2 regions of the Promicromonospora sp. NPDC019610 genome follow, and region 1 is predicted to be linked to the other one. Evidence: riboswitches for the same ligand, from Rfam matches in the RefSeq annotation. Region 1 holds a riboswitch; the other holds the start of a gene.
What was found. Region 1 has a riboswitch for thiamine pyrophosphate ahead of thiM (hydroxyethylthiazole kinase). Riboswitches for the same ligand answer to the same signal wherever they lie in the genome.
Positions count from the first base shown of each region.

Region 2: it holds a riboswitch for thiamine pyrophosphate, as region 1 does, so the genes downstream of both, ACH45N_RS21140 (thiamine ABC transporter substrate binding subunit) here and thiM (hydroxyethylthiazole kinase) in region 1, are expected to answer to the same signal.

Region 1 is NZ_JBIRXX010000001.1:2,249,687-2,255,064, reverse strand. Features, by position in the region: gene ACH45N_RS10060 (aspartate aminotransferase family protein) at 1-433, shown strand, start outside; gene ACH45N_RS10055 (SDR family NAD(P)-dependent oxidoreductase) at 608-1,606, opposite strand; gene ACH45N_RS10050 (aldo/keto reductase) at 1,641-2,672, opposite strand; gene ACH45N_RS10045 (TetR/AcrR family transcriptional regulator) at 2,797-3,387, shown strand; TPP riboswitch at 3,442-3,539, shown strand; gene thiM (hydroxyethylthiazole kinase) at 3,529-4,362, shown strand; gene thiE (thiamine phosphate synthase) at 4,359-5,063, shown strand; gene thiD (bifunctional hydroxymethylpyrimidine kinase/phosphomethylpyrimidine kinase) at 5,060-5,378, shown strand, end outside.
Region 2 is NZ_JBIRXX010000003.1:2,392-7,769, reverse strand. Features, by position in the region: gene ACH45N_RS21150 (ABC transporter ATP-binding protein) at 1-130, opposite strand, end outside; gene ACH45N_RS21145 (ABC transporter permease) at 130-1,938, opposite strand; gene ACH45N_RS21140 (thiamine ABC transporter substrate binding subunit) at 1,914-2,993, opposite strand; TPP riboswitch at 2,989-3,094, opposite strand; gene ACH45N_RS21135 (DUF4235 domain-containing protein) at 3,132-3,413, shown strand; gene moaC (cyclic pyranopterin monophosphate synthase MoaC) at 3,434-3,904, shown strand; gene ACH45N_RS21125 (MoaD/ThiS family protein) at 3,901-4,140, shown strand; gene ACH45N_RS21120 (molybdenum cofactor biosynthesis protein B) at 4,154-4,669, opposite strand; gene ACH45N_RS21115 (sulfite exporter TauE/SafE family protein) at 4,666-5,378, opposite strand, start outside.

The DNA.
Region 1 (5,378 bases):
GACCTTCGCGCACGGGTACACGTTCGGCGGGCACCCGGTGTCCGCGGCGGTCGCGATGGCGAACCTCGATCTCTTCGACGAGGAGGACCTGACCGGGCGGGTGAAGGAGAACGCGCCCGCCTTCCGGGCCACCCTGGAGCGGCTGCACGACCTGCCGATCGTCGGCGACGTGCGCGGCGCCGGGTACTTCTACGGGATCGAGCTCGTCCGGGACAAGACCACGCGGGAGACCTTCTCCGGCGACGAGGCCGAGCGCCTGCTGCGCGGGTTCCTCACACCCGCGCTGTTCGAGGCGGGGCTGTACTGCCGCGCCGACGACCGCGGCGACCCGGTGGTGCAGCTCGCGCCGCCGCTGACGATCGGACAGCCGGAGTTCGACGAGATCGAGCAGATCCTGCGGGGCGTGCTGAGCGAGGCGTGGACGCGGCTGTGACGTGCGGGCGACGCCGCCCGGCTGGGCCCGGCCGCGATGTGCGCTTCTACCCCGTCATTGGGCCCGTAAACACCTTCGTTTCGGGCCCAATGACGGGGTAGAAGCGCACCTTCGGTTCCAGCCCCGGACCCCGGCCGGTCCGGTCACCCCGGCCCCGGCGACCGCCCGCGTCCGTCACGCCGCCAGCAGCCGCTCCGTCAGGGCCCACAGCCGGCGGGCCGAGTCCGGGTCGATCGAGTGCGGCACGACGTCGGCTGGGACGTCGTCGGCGTCGGCCCCAGTGAGGTCGACGGGCCGGGGGTCCTCGTCCAGCGGCGAGACGTCGCTGTTGATGAGGTACACGCCGCCGACGTCGGCCAGCAGGGAGCTGGTCGCGGCGAACACGATCGTCGCGGCGCCCTGCTCCGGCGTCTTCTTGCCGTGCTCGGGGTCGATGACCGGGTTGCCGTCGTCGTCGATGAGGCGCATCGCGCGCTGGGCCGCCTCGCCCACGGAACGGTTGAAGGACGTCGCCGGCACGATGCCGGGGTGCGGCGCGTACGCGCGGATCCCCTCGCCCGCCCAGCGCCGGTCGAGCTCGACCGTGAACAGCACGTTCGCCGTCTTGGACTGGGCGTAGGCGAGCCCCGGGTCGTAGCCGCCGGCGGTGAAGTTCGGGTCGTCCCACAGGATGTCGGACATCCGCTGCGCGCCGGACGTGGTGGTGACCACGCGGGCGCCGTCCGCGGCCCGGAGCGCCGGGTGGAGGCCCAGGGTGAGCTGGGCGTGCCCGAGGTGGTTGGTGGCGAGCTGTGCCTCGTAGCCGCGCGCGTCCCGCTCGATCCGCGCCGGGGCCGGGTAGCCCGCGTTGTTGATCAGCACGTGCAGCGGTCGGCCGGAGCCCAGGTAGCGCTCGACGAACGCGTCGATCGACGCGGGGTCCAGCAGGTCGAGGCGGCCGACCTCGACCCGTTCGATCCCGGCGACGGCCGCGGCCGCGCGCTCGGGGTCGCGCGAGGCGACCGTGACCGAGGCACCGGCCCCGGCCAGCGCTCGCGTGGCCACCAGGCCGAGGCCCGAGTGGCCGCCCGTGACGATGATGTTCCTGCCGGTCAGGTCGACGCCCGCGAGGACGTCGTCGACCGTGGAGGCGGCGGTGAAGCCGGTGCCGAGGGGGTGCTGGCGGTGTGACATGGGGGTTCCCTTCGTGCGGTGGGGCGCGCCCGCGTCAGGCGGCGGCCGCGCGCTGCTCGGCGGGCCGACGGCGCAGGGCGGGCTGCTGGATGGCGGGCGGGTCGTAGGCCATGTCGAGGCGGCCGATGTCGGTGCCGGGCGGCACGATGGCGTCGATCCGGTCGAGGGTCTCGTCGCTGAGGCTGACCTCGGCGCCCGCGAGCGCGCTGTCGAGGTGCTCCATGGTGCGCGGGCCGATGATCGCGGACGTGACGCCGGGATGGGCGATCGCGAACGCCATCGCGAGGTGGTTCAGCGGGATCCCGGCCTCCTGCGCGACGGGGATGAGCTGCTCGACGACGTCGAGGCGCCGCTCGTCCTGCAGGTGCGCGAACCCGTACTGCGCCCGGTGGGCGTCGCTGGCGCGGCCCTTGCGGTACCTGCCGGTGAGCATCCCTCCGGCCAGCGGGCTCCACACGAGGGTGCCCATGCCGTACTGCTGGGCGACCGGCAGGACGTCCCGCTCGATGCCGCGGTTGAGGATCGAGTACGGCGGCTGCTCGGTGCGGAACCGCTCCAGGCCGCGCCGCTCGGCCACCCACTGCGCCTGGACGATGTCGGCGGCGGGCATGGTGGACGAGCCGATGGCCCGCACCTTGCCCGAGTTGACGAGGTAGGTCAGCGCGGCCAGCGTGTCCTCGACGTCCGTGTCCGGGTCGGGCCGGTGGATCTGGTACAGGTCGATGTGGTCGGTGCCCAGGCGACGCAGGGAGTTCTCCACCTCGGCGATGATCCAGCGCCGCGAGTTGCCGCGGTGGTTGGGGTCGTCGCTCATCGGCAGGTGCACCTTGGTGGCCAGCACGACGTCGTCGCGGCGCCCCTTGAGCGCCTTGCCCACGATCTCCTCGGACTCGCCGCGCGAGTAGGCGTCGGCCGTGTCGATGAAGTTGATCCCCGCGTCGAGGGCCTTGTGGATGATCTTGACCGACTCGTCGTGGTCCGGGTTGCCGATCGCGCCGAACATCATCGCGCCGAGCGCGTAGGGGCTGACCTTGATGCCGGTCCGGCCGAGGCTGCGGTACTGCATGGGGCCCTCCTGGGGTCGAGAGGTCTGGTGGGCGTCGCCGCGGTGCCGTACTCTGGAACTAAGCGGAACGCTCTTCCAGAACTATATGGAAAGCCATTCCGGTTAGCAAGAGATCGGGAGCGAAGTGATCCAGAACACAGAGCAGCGGCCGCTGCGCCGCGACGCGCAGCGCAACATCGACGCGCTGCTCGACGCCGCCAAGCAGGTCTTCGGCACGTCGGGCGTCGACGCGCCCGCCAAGGAGATCGCCGACCTGGCCGGCGTCGGGGTCGGCACGCTCTACCGGCACTTCCCCAAGCGGTCCGACCTGGTCAAGGCCGTGTTCCAGGCCGAGGTCGACGCCACCGCCGACGCCGCGCCGGTGCTGGCCGCCGAGCACCCGCCGGTCGTCGCGCTCGAGAAGTGGCTCCACCGCTACACCCAGTTCCTCGTGACCAAGCGCGGGCTCGCCTCGGCGCTGCACTCCGGCGACCCGGCGTTCGACGCCCTGCCCGCCTACTTCATCGGGCGGCTCGGCCCCGCCCTCGGCTCGCTGCTCGACGCCGCCGTCGCGGCCGGCGCCGTCCGCGCCGTCGCCAGCCCACAGGACCTCCTGTACGCCGTGTCCAAGCTGTCGCTGCCCATGGAGGACGAGGAGCCGGACCACGGTCGGCGCATGCTCGACCTGCTCGTCGACGGGCTGCGGTACGGCGCGGGCCAGGGCTCCACGAGCTAGCACCCCACCCGCCGAGACGGTTTCGGACGGACGACGTCCGCGGCTAGGGTGGGCCCACTTGGCGCGGGGCGCCGGGCACCAGCCCGGCTGAGATGCACCCGTGGAACCTGATCTAGGTAGTGCTAGCGAAGGGAACGCCTCATGGGCTCCGTCCTGCCCGACGCCGTCGCGTCGGTCGTCACCGCGGTGCGCGACACCGCACCCCTGGTGCACTGCGTGACCAACGTGGTGGTCACTAACTTCACCGCCAACGTGCTGCTCGCCGCCGGGGCGGCGCCGGCCATGGTCGCCGACCCCGAGGAGGCGCCCGTCCTGGCCGGCGTCGCCGGCGGCCTGCTCGTCAACCTCGGCACCGTCGAGGGTGGCCAGGCCGACGGCATGCGCGCCGCCGTCGACGGCGCCACCGCCGCGGGCGTGCCCTGGGTGCTCGACCCCGTGGCCATCGGCGCGCTGCCGCTGCGCACCCGCCTCGCGGCCGAGCTCTTCGCGCGCGGACCCGCCGTCGTGCGCGGCAACGCGTCCGAGGTCCAGGCGCTCGCCGGCGGCGCCGGCGGCCGGGGCGTCGACTCCCTCGACACGCCCGACGCCGTGCGGGATGTCGCGCTCGGCCTCGCCCGGTCGTCCGGCGCGGTGATCGCCGTCAGCGGCGCGTCCGACCTGATCACCAACGGCGAGCGCGTCGTACGGGTCCGAGCCGGCACTGCCCTGATGACGCGGGTGACCGGCGTCGGCTGCTCGCTCGGCGCGCTCGTCGCGGCCTGCTCCGCCGTCACCGAGGACCGCCTGCTCGCCGCGACCGCCGCGACGGCCTGGCTGTGCGTCGCCGCCGACCGCACCGCGTCGACCACCCCCGGCAGCTTCGCCGTGGAGCTGGTCGACCGCGTGTTCGACGTCGACCCCGAGGCCGTCGGGTTCGGCGCCGGGCTGGTGAACGAGCCCGCCACCGGGCACGAGCCCGCGCGGGCCGAGGCGTGAGCGCCCGGATCCGCCTCGACCCGACCGTCTACCTCGTCACCGACACCCGGCAGTGCGGCGGCCCCGCCGGGGTCGTCGCCACGGTAGGCGCGGCGGTCGACGGCGGCGTGACCGCCGTCCAGCTCCGCGACCCGGGAGCGACCACCCGCGAGCTGGTGGACCTGGGCCGCGCGCTGGTCGCCCTGCTGCGCCCGCTCGGGGTCCCGCTCGTCGTGGACGACCGGGTGGACGTGGCGCTCGCGATCGACGCCGACGGCGCCCACGTGGGCCAGTGTGACCTCGACCCCGTCTCCGCGCGGCGCCTGCTGGGTCCGGACCGGCACCTCGGGCTGAGCGTCAGCACGCCCGAGGAGGCGCGGGCCGCGACCGATCTCCCGCCCGGCACCGTCGACCTGCTCGGCGTGGGCCCGGTGCGGCCCACCCTGACCAAGTCCGACGCCCGGCCGGCGATCGGCTTCACCCGGCTGAGCGTCGTCACGGCCGCCGCGGCGCTGCCGTGCGTGGCGATCGGCGGGCTGCGGGCGGACGACGTCGCCGCACTGCACGGGGCCGGTGCGGCCGGCAGCGCCGTCGTCTCCGCCGTCTGCGGCCGGCCCGACCCGGCCGCCGCGGCGCGGGAGATCGCGGTGGCCTGGGCTGCGGCGCGGGCCCCGGGCCGTTCGGGGGCGCGCCCGCGGGCGACGACGGGACCGGCCTCATGAGCCCGTCCGCACGGGACGCGGCGCGGGCCGCCGACGTCGCCCCGCGCGTCCGCCCGCCCGGTCACCCGGTCGTGGCGCTGACGATCGCGGGGTCGGACCCGTCCGGCGGTGCCGGGATCCAGGCCGACCTGAAGACCTTCGCGGCGCTCGGCGGCTACGGCTGCGCGGTGCTCACGGGGCTGACGGCGCAGTCCACGACCGGCGTGACGCGGGTGCACCCCGTGCCCGCCGACATGGTGCGCGCGCAGCTCGACACGCTGTTCGCCGACGTCGCCGTGGACGCGATCAAGATCGGCATGACCACGGACGCCGCGA
Region 2 (5,378 bases), on a different contig from region 1:
ACCCGCTCGGCCCGAGCAGCGCCAGCACCTCGCCGGGCGCAACGGTCAGCGAGACGCCGTCCACCGCCGTCACGCCGGCCGTACCGGTCCCGTACCGCACCGAGACGTCCCGGATCTCCAGCCCCGCCATCAGAACTCTCCTCCCGCGCGGTCGTCGCGCAGTCGCTCCGCCACCATCATGACGGTCGCGGTCAGCGCGGCGAGCACCACGGACGCCGCGAGCGCCATCCCGTAGTTCTCCGCCCCGGGCCGCCCGATGAGGCGGTAGATCACGACCGGCAGGGTGGCGCCGTCGGGCCGCGCGAGGAACGACGTCGCGCCGAACTCCCCGAGGGAGACCGCGAAGGCGAACCCGGTGGCCAGCCCGACCGACCGCAGGGCGATCGGCAGGTCGACGGTGCGCAGCACGCGACCCGGGCCGGAGCCGAGCACCGCGGCGACCTCCCGCAGCCGGGGGTCGATCGCCCGGAGCACGGGGAGCACGGTGCGCACGACGAGCGGCACGGCGACGACGGCCTGCGCCACCGGCACGAGCAGCCCGGACGTGCGCAGGTCCACGCCGAGCACGGGCTGGTCCATCGTGATGAGGAAGCCGAACCCGACGGTCACGGCGGAGACGCCCAGGGGCAGCATGAACAGGCCGTCGAGCGTGCCGATGGCGCGGCGCGCGCCCACGGACCGGGGCCGCCGGGACACGACGAGCGCCACGAGGCCGCCCACGACCAGGGCGATCAGGGTGGCGGTCAGCGCGATCCGGAGCGACGTCGCGGTGGCCTCCCACACGGTGACGACGAGCGCGTTCCGCTCGCCGGTCGTGCCGAGCGCCAGGTAGTTCCCCGGGCCCCACGTCCCGTCCGGCTCGCGGAACGAGCGGACGACCAGCCCGGCGAGCGGCAGCGCGATGAGCGCGACGACGATCGCAGCGCCTGCGAGCGCCGCGCCCACGTCGGCGGGCGAGCGCCAGGACAGCGGGCGTGCCGAACGTCGCGCCGAGACCAGGTGCAGCGCGGCCTCGCGCCGCCGGCGGGCGCGCGCGGAGACGGCCAGGGCGGCGGAGATGACCACGAGCTGCAGGACCGACAGCACGGAGGCCGACCGCAGGTCCAGGAACTGCGTGGTGCAGGTCCAGATCTCGGTCTCGATGGTGCCGTAGCGCACGCCGCCGAGCACGAGCACCACCCCGAACGCCGTGGCACAGAACAGGAACACCACCGACGCCGCCGAGGTGATCGCGGGCGCGAGCGACGGCAGCGTGACGGTGCGGAACACGCGGGCCGGACCGGCGCCCAGCGACGCCGCGGCCTCCTCGGCCCGGGGGTCGAGCCGCTCCCACAGCCCGCCCACGGTGCGTACCACCACGGAGACGTTGAAGAAGACGAGCGCGACGACGATCCCGGCGAGCGACTCCTCCAGCCCGAGGAACCCGAGCACGCCGCTCGGCGCGAACAGTGCGCGGAACGCGACACCGACCACCACGGCGGGCAGCACGAACGGCACGGTCACCAGCCCGCGCGCCAGGCTGCGCCCGGGGAACGACCGCCGGTACAGGAGGTAGGCGAGCGGCAGGCCGAGCAGCACGGAGAACGCCGTGCCGAGCACCGCCTGGGTGAGGGTGAGCCCCACCAGCCGCCACGTGCGCGGGCGGGTCAGCACCTCGACGAACCCGGTGAGGTCGAGCGCGCCGTCGGGCACGAACCCGCGCACCACGAGCGCCGCCACCGGCCACGCGAAGAAGACCGCGAGGAAGCCGAGGGGGACGGCGACCGCGACCCCCCAGAGGAGGGGCGCGGGCCGGAGCCCGTGCCCCCTGCTCCCGGTCAGGCTCAGGCTCCGCCCGTGGTGGGCTGAGCCTGCGGCTCCGCTCCGGCTCAGGCTCTGCCCGTGGTGGGCTGAGCCTGCGGCCCCGCTCCGGCTCAGCCCACGACGGTCTCGGTCCATCGTTCGATCCACTCGTCGCGGTGCTCGCTCACGTCGGCCGGGTCTACCTCGAACGGCACGTCGGCCTGGGGCGCGAACTTCTGCCAGTCGGCGGGCAGCTCCACGGCCGCGTCGGCCGGGTACATGTACATCGACTCGGGCAGGGCGGCCTGGACGTCGTGCGTGAGCAGGAAGTCCACCAGCGCCCGGGCGCCCTCCGGGTTGTCGGAGCCGGCGAGCACGCCCGCGTACTCGACCTGCCGGAAGCAGGTCTCCAGCAGCGCGCTGGTGGTCGACTCCGAGCCGTCCTCGCTCACCGTGAACGCCGGCGACGTCGCGTAGGACAGCGCGAGCGGCCGCTCGCCGCCCTCGCCCGCCCCGGAGAAGTCGACGTAGTACGCGTCCTCCCACGAGTCGGCGACCTTGACGCCGTTGTCCACGAGCGAGGTCCAGTAGTCCTCGAACCCGTCGTCGCCGAACGCCCCGATCGTCGCCAGCAGGAACGCGAGCCCCGGGGATGACGTCGCCGGGTTGGTCACCACGAGCAGGTCCTTGTACTGCGGGTCGGCGAGGTCCTCCAGCGTCGTCGGCACCTCCAGGCCGGACTCCTCGAACCACGCCTCGTCGGCGTTCACGCAGACGTCGCCCTGGTCGACGGGCGTGAGCGCCCCGCCGAGCTGCTCGGCGCCCTCGGGCAGGTCCGCGGGCGTGTACTCCTCGACCACGCCGGCCTCCAGCGCGCGGGAGGCGAACGTGTTGTCGATGCCGAACACCGCGTCCCCGAGCGGGGCGTCCTTGGTCAGCACGAGCTGGTTCACCAGCGTGCCGGCGTCACCCGCGGCGCTCACCTCGACCGTCGTGCCGGACTCCTGCTCGAACTGGTCGATCAGCTTCTCGTCGAGCGCCCAGGAGTCGTGGGTCACCAGCGTCACGGTCCCCGGGTCGCCGGTGCCGGACGCGTCGTCGCCGGAGCCGGAGCCGCCGGAGCACCCGGCGAGCAGCAGCACCGCCGACAGCGTGGCCGCGATCGTGCCGGTGGTGATGGTGCCCCCGTGGGCACCGGAAAGACGCAACATCATGCCTCCGACTTCCTCCGCCGGTGTTACCCGGATCAGGTTCAAGGGTCTGCGGCTTTCCGCACTCTCAGCGCCGTGGGGGCGCTCCCCTGTCGTTTCCATGCAGCCTAGTCGGCCGCCGGGGGCTACGGTGAGAAGATGGCCAAGATTGAGACGGAACAGACACTCGGCGAGAAGGTCGGCACCCTTGCCCTGACGATCGCGGCCGGCTGGGTCGCCCAGAAGGCCGTCAGCATGATCTGGAAGGGCGTGACCGGAAACGACGCGCCCAACAAGCCGGACGACCCGGAGCTGGACCTGCTGCAGGCGACCGTGTTCGCGGCCGTCGCCGCCGGCACCGCGGTGTTCGCCAAGCGGCTGGCCGCGAAGGGCGCGCACAACGCCGCGGTGCGGATAGCCGCGCGCCGCTCCGCCGTCTGAGGACATGGCACCCTGGTGCCGTGAGCTTCACGCACCTTGACGACCGCGGCCAGGCCCGCATGGTCGACGTCACCGCCAAGCAGCCGACCGTCCGCTCGGCGACCGCCACGGGCCTGGTCCGTTGCTCCCCCGCCGTGGTCCAGGCGCTGCGCGACGGCGCCGTGCCCAAGGGCGACGTGCTGGCCGTCGCCCGAATCGCGGGCATCGCCGCCGCCAAGAAGACGCCCGAGCTGCTGCCGCTGGCCCACGTGATCGGCGTGCACGGCGCGGCGGTCGACCTGGAGGTGACCGACGACGGCGTCGTCGTCACCGCGACCGTCCGCACGGCCGACCGCACCGGCGTCGAGATGGAGGCGCTCACCGCCGTCGCGGTCGCCGGCCTCGCCGTGATCGACATGGTGAAGGGCCTGGACAAGTCGGTCTCGCTCGCGGACGTGCGGCTGGAGCGCAAGACGGGCGGCAAGTCGGGCGACTGGGTGCGTCCCGAGTGATCACGGTCCGCTACTTCGCCGGCGCCCGGGAGGCCGCGGGGCGCACCACCGAACAGCTCGACGGCCCGACGTCGGTGGCCGCCCTTCGCGGCGCCCTCGCCGCCGCCCACCCGGCCCTGGGTGTCGTGCTGCCGAAGTGCGCGCTGCTGGTCGCGGGCGCCCGCGCCACGACGGACGAGGCGACCGTGCCGGACGGCGTCACTGTCGACGTGCTCCCGCCCTTCGCGGGCGGCTGACCCGCCGGACGCGCTACGCCGGCGCCGGGGCGGGGTGGTCGCCGCCCTCGAGCTGGGAGCGGACGTGCGGCCAGAGGGCGAGCACCACGTCGAGGCCGTCCCGCACGCCCCCGGACGAGCCGGGCAGGTTCACCACGAGCGCGCGCGTCCCGCCTGCGGCCCGGGCCACGCCCACCAGCCCTCGCGAGAGCGCGGCGGTGGGGATGCCCGCAGCGGTGCCCCGCTGCCGCACGGCCTCGGCGACACCCGGCACCTCGTAGTCCAGCACCGCACGGGTGCCCTCAGGCGTGAGGTCGCGGGGCGTGATCCCGGTGCCCCCGGTGGTCACCACCAGACGAGCGCCGGCGTCGAGCGCGGTCCGCAGGATGTCGCGGACCGGCTCGACGCCGTCGGGTACCAGATGGGTGGCCAGGTCGGTGAACCCCGCCTCGCGCAAGATCCGCGCCGCCGCAGGACCGGACCGGTCCTCGGCCTCGCCGCGGGCACAGCGGTCGGAGACGGTGATCACCGCTACCTGGTCGGACGTCATGCCGACACGCTATCGGCCTCCGGCTTCTCGCTCACGGCGGCCTCCTCGGCCTGGGCCTTGCGGTGCGCCCGCACGGACCAGATGACGGCGGCGGCCCAGCCCAGCCAGATCACCACGTAGACCGGGATCTTCACCGGGTCGGAGGCGGCGATCCAGTCGCTGTTGAGCAGCGTGCGCGAGTTGGTGAGCACGATGACGCCACCCACGAGCGAGCCCAGGATGCGCGGCGGCACCAGGCGCACCAGCCAGGCCGCGATCGGCGCCGCGATCAGGCCACCGATGAGCAGGGCGAGCACCCAGGTGAAGTCGATGCCCTCGCCGCTGAGGCCGACGAAGAAGCCGACGCTGGCGGCGACGGCCACCAGGAACTCGCTCGTGTCGATCGAGCCGATCACCTTGCGCGGCTCGAGGCGGCCGCTCGCGAGGATCGCGGGCGTGCCGACCGGGCCCCAGCCGCCGCCACCGGTGGCGTCGAAGAAGCCGGCCACGAGGCCGAGCGGAGCGAGGAACCTCTTGCGCAGCGGCTTGTCCGAGCGGGTCGGCAGGCCCTGCACCGTGAAGCGCAGCAGCACGTAGAGGCCCAGCAGGAGCAGGATCACCGACATGACCGGTCCGGCGACCTCCGTCGACAGCGACGAGAGGAACGTGGCACCGGCGAACGCGCCGATCGCTCCGGGGATGCCGATCTTGGCGACGACCTTCCAGTCCA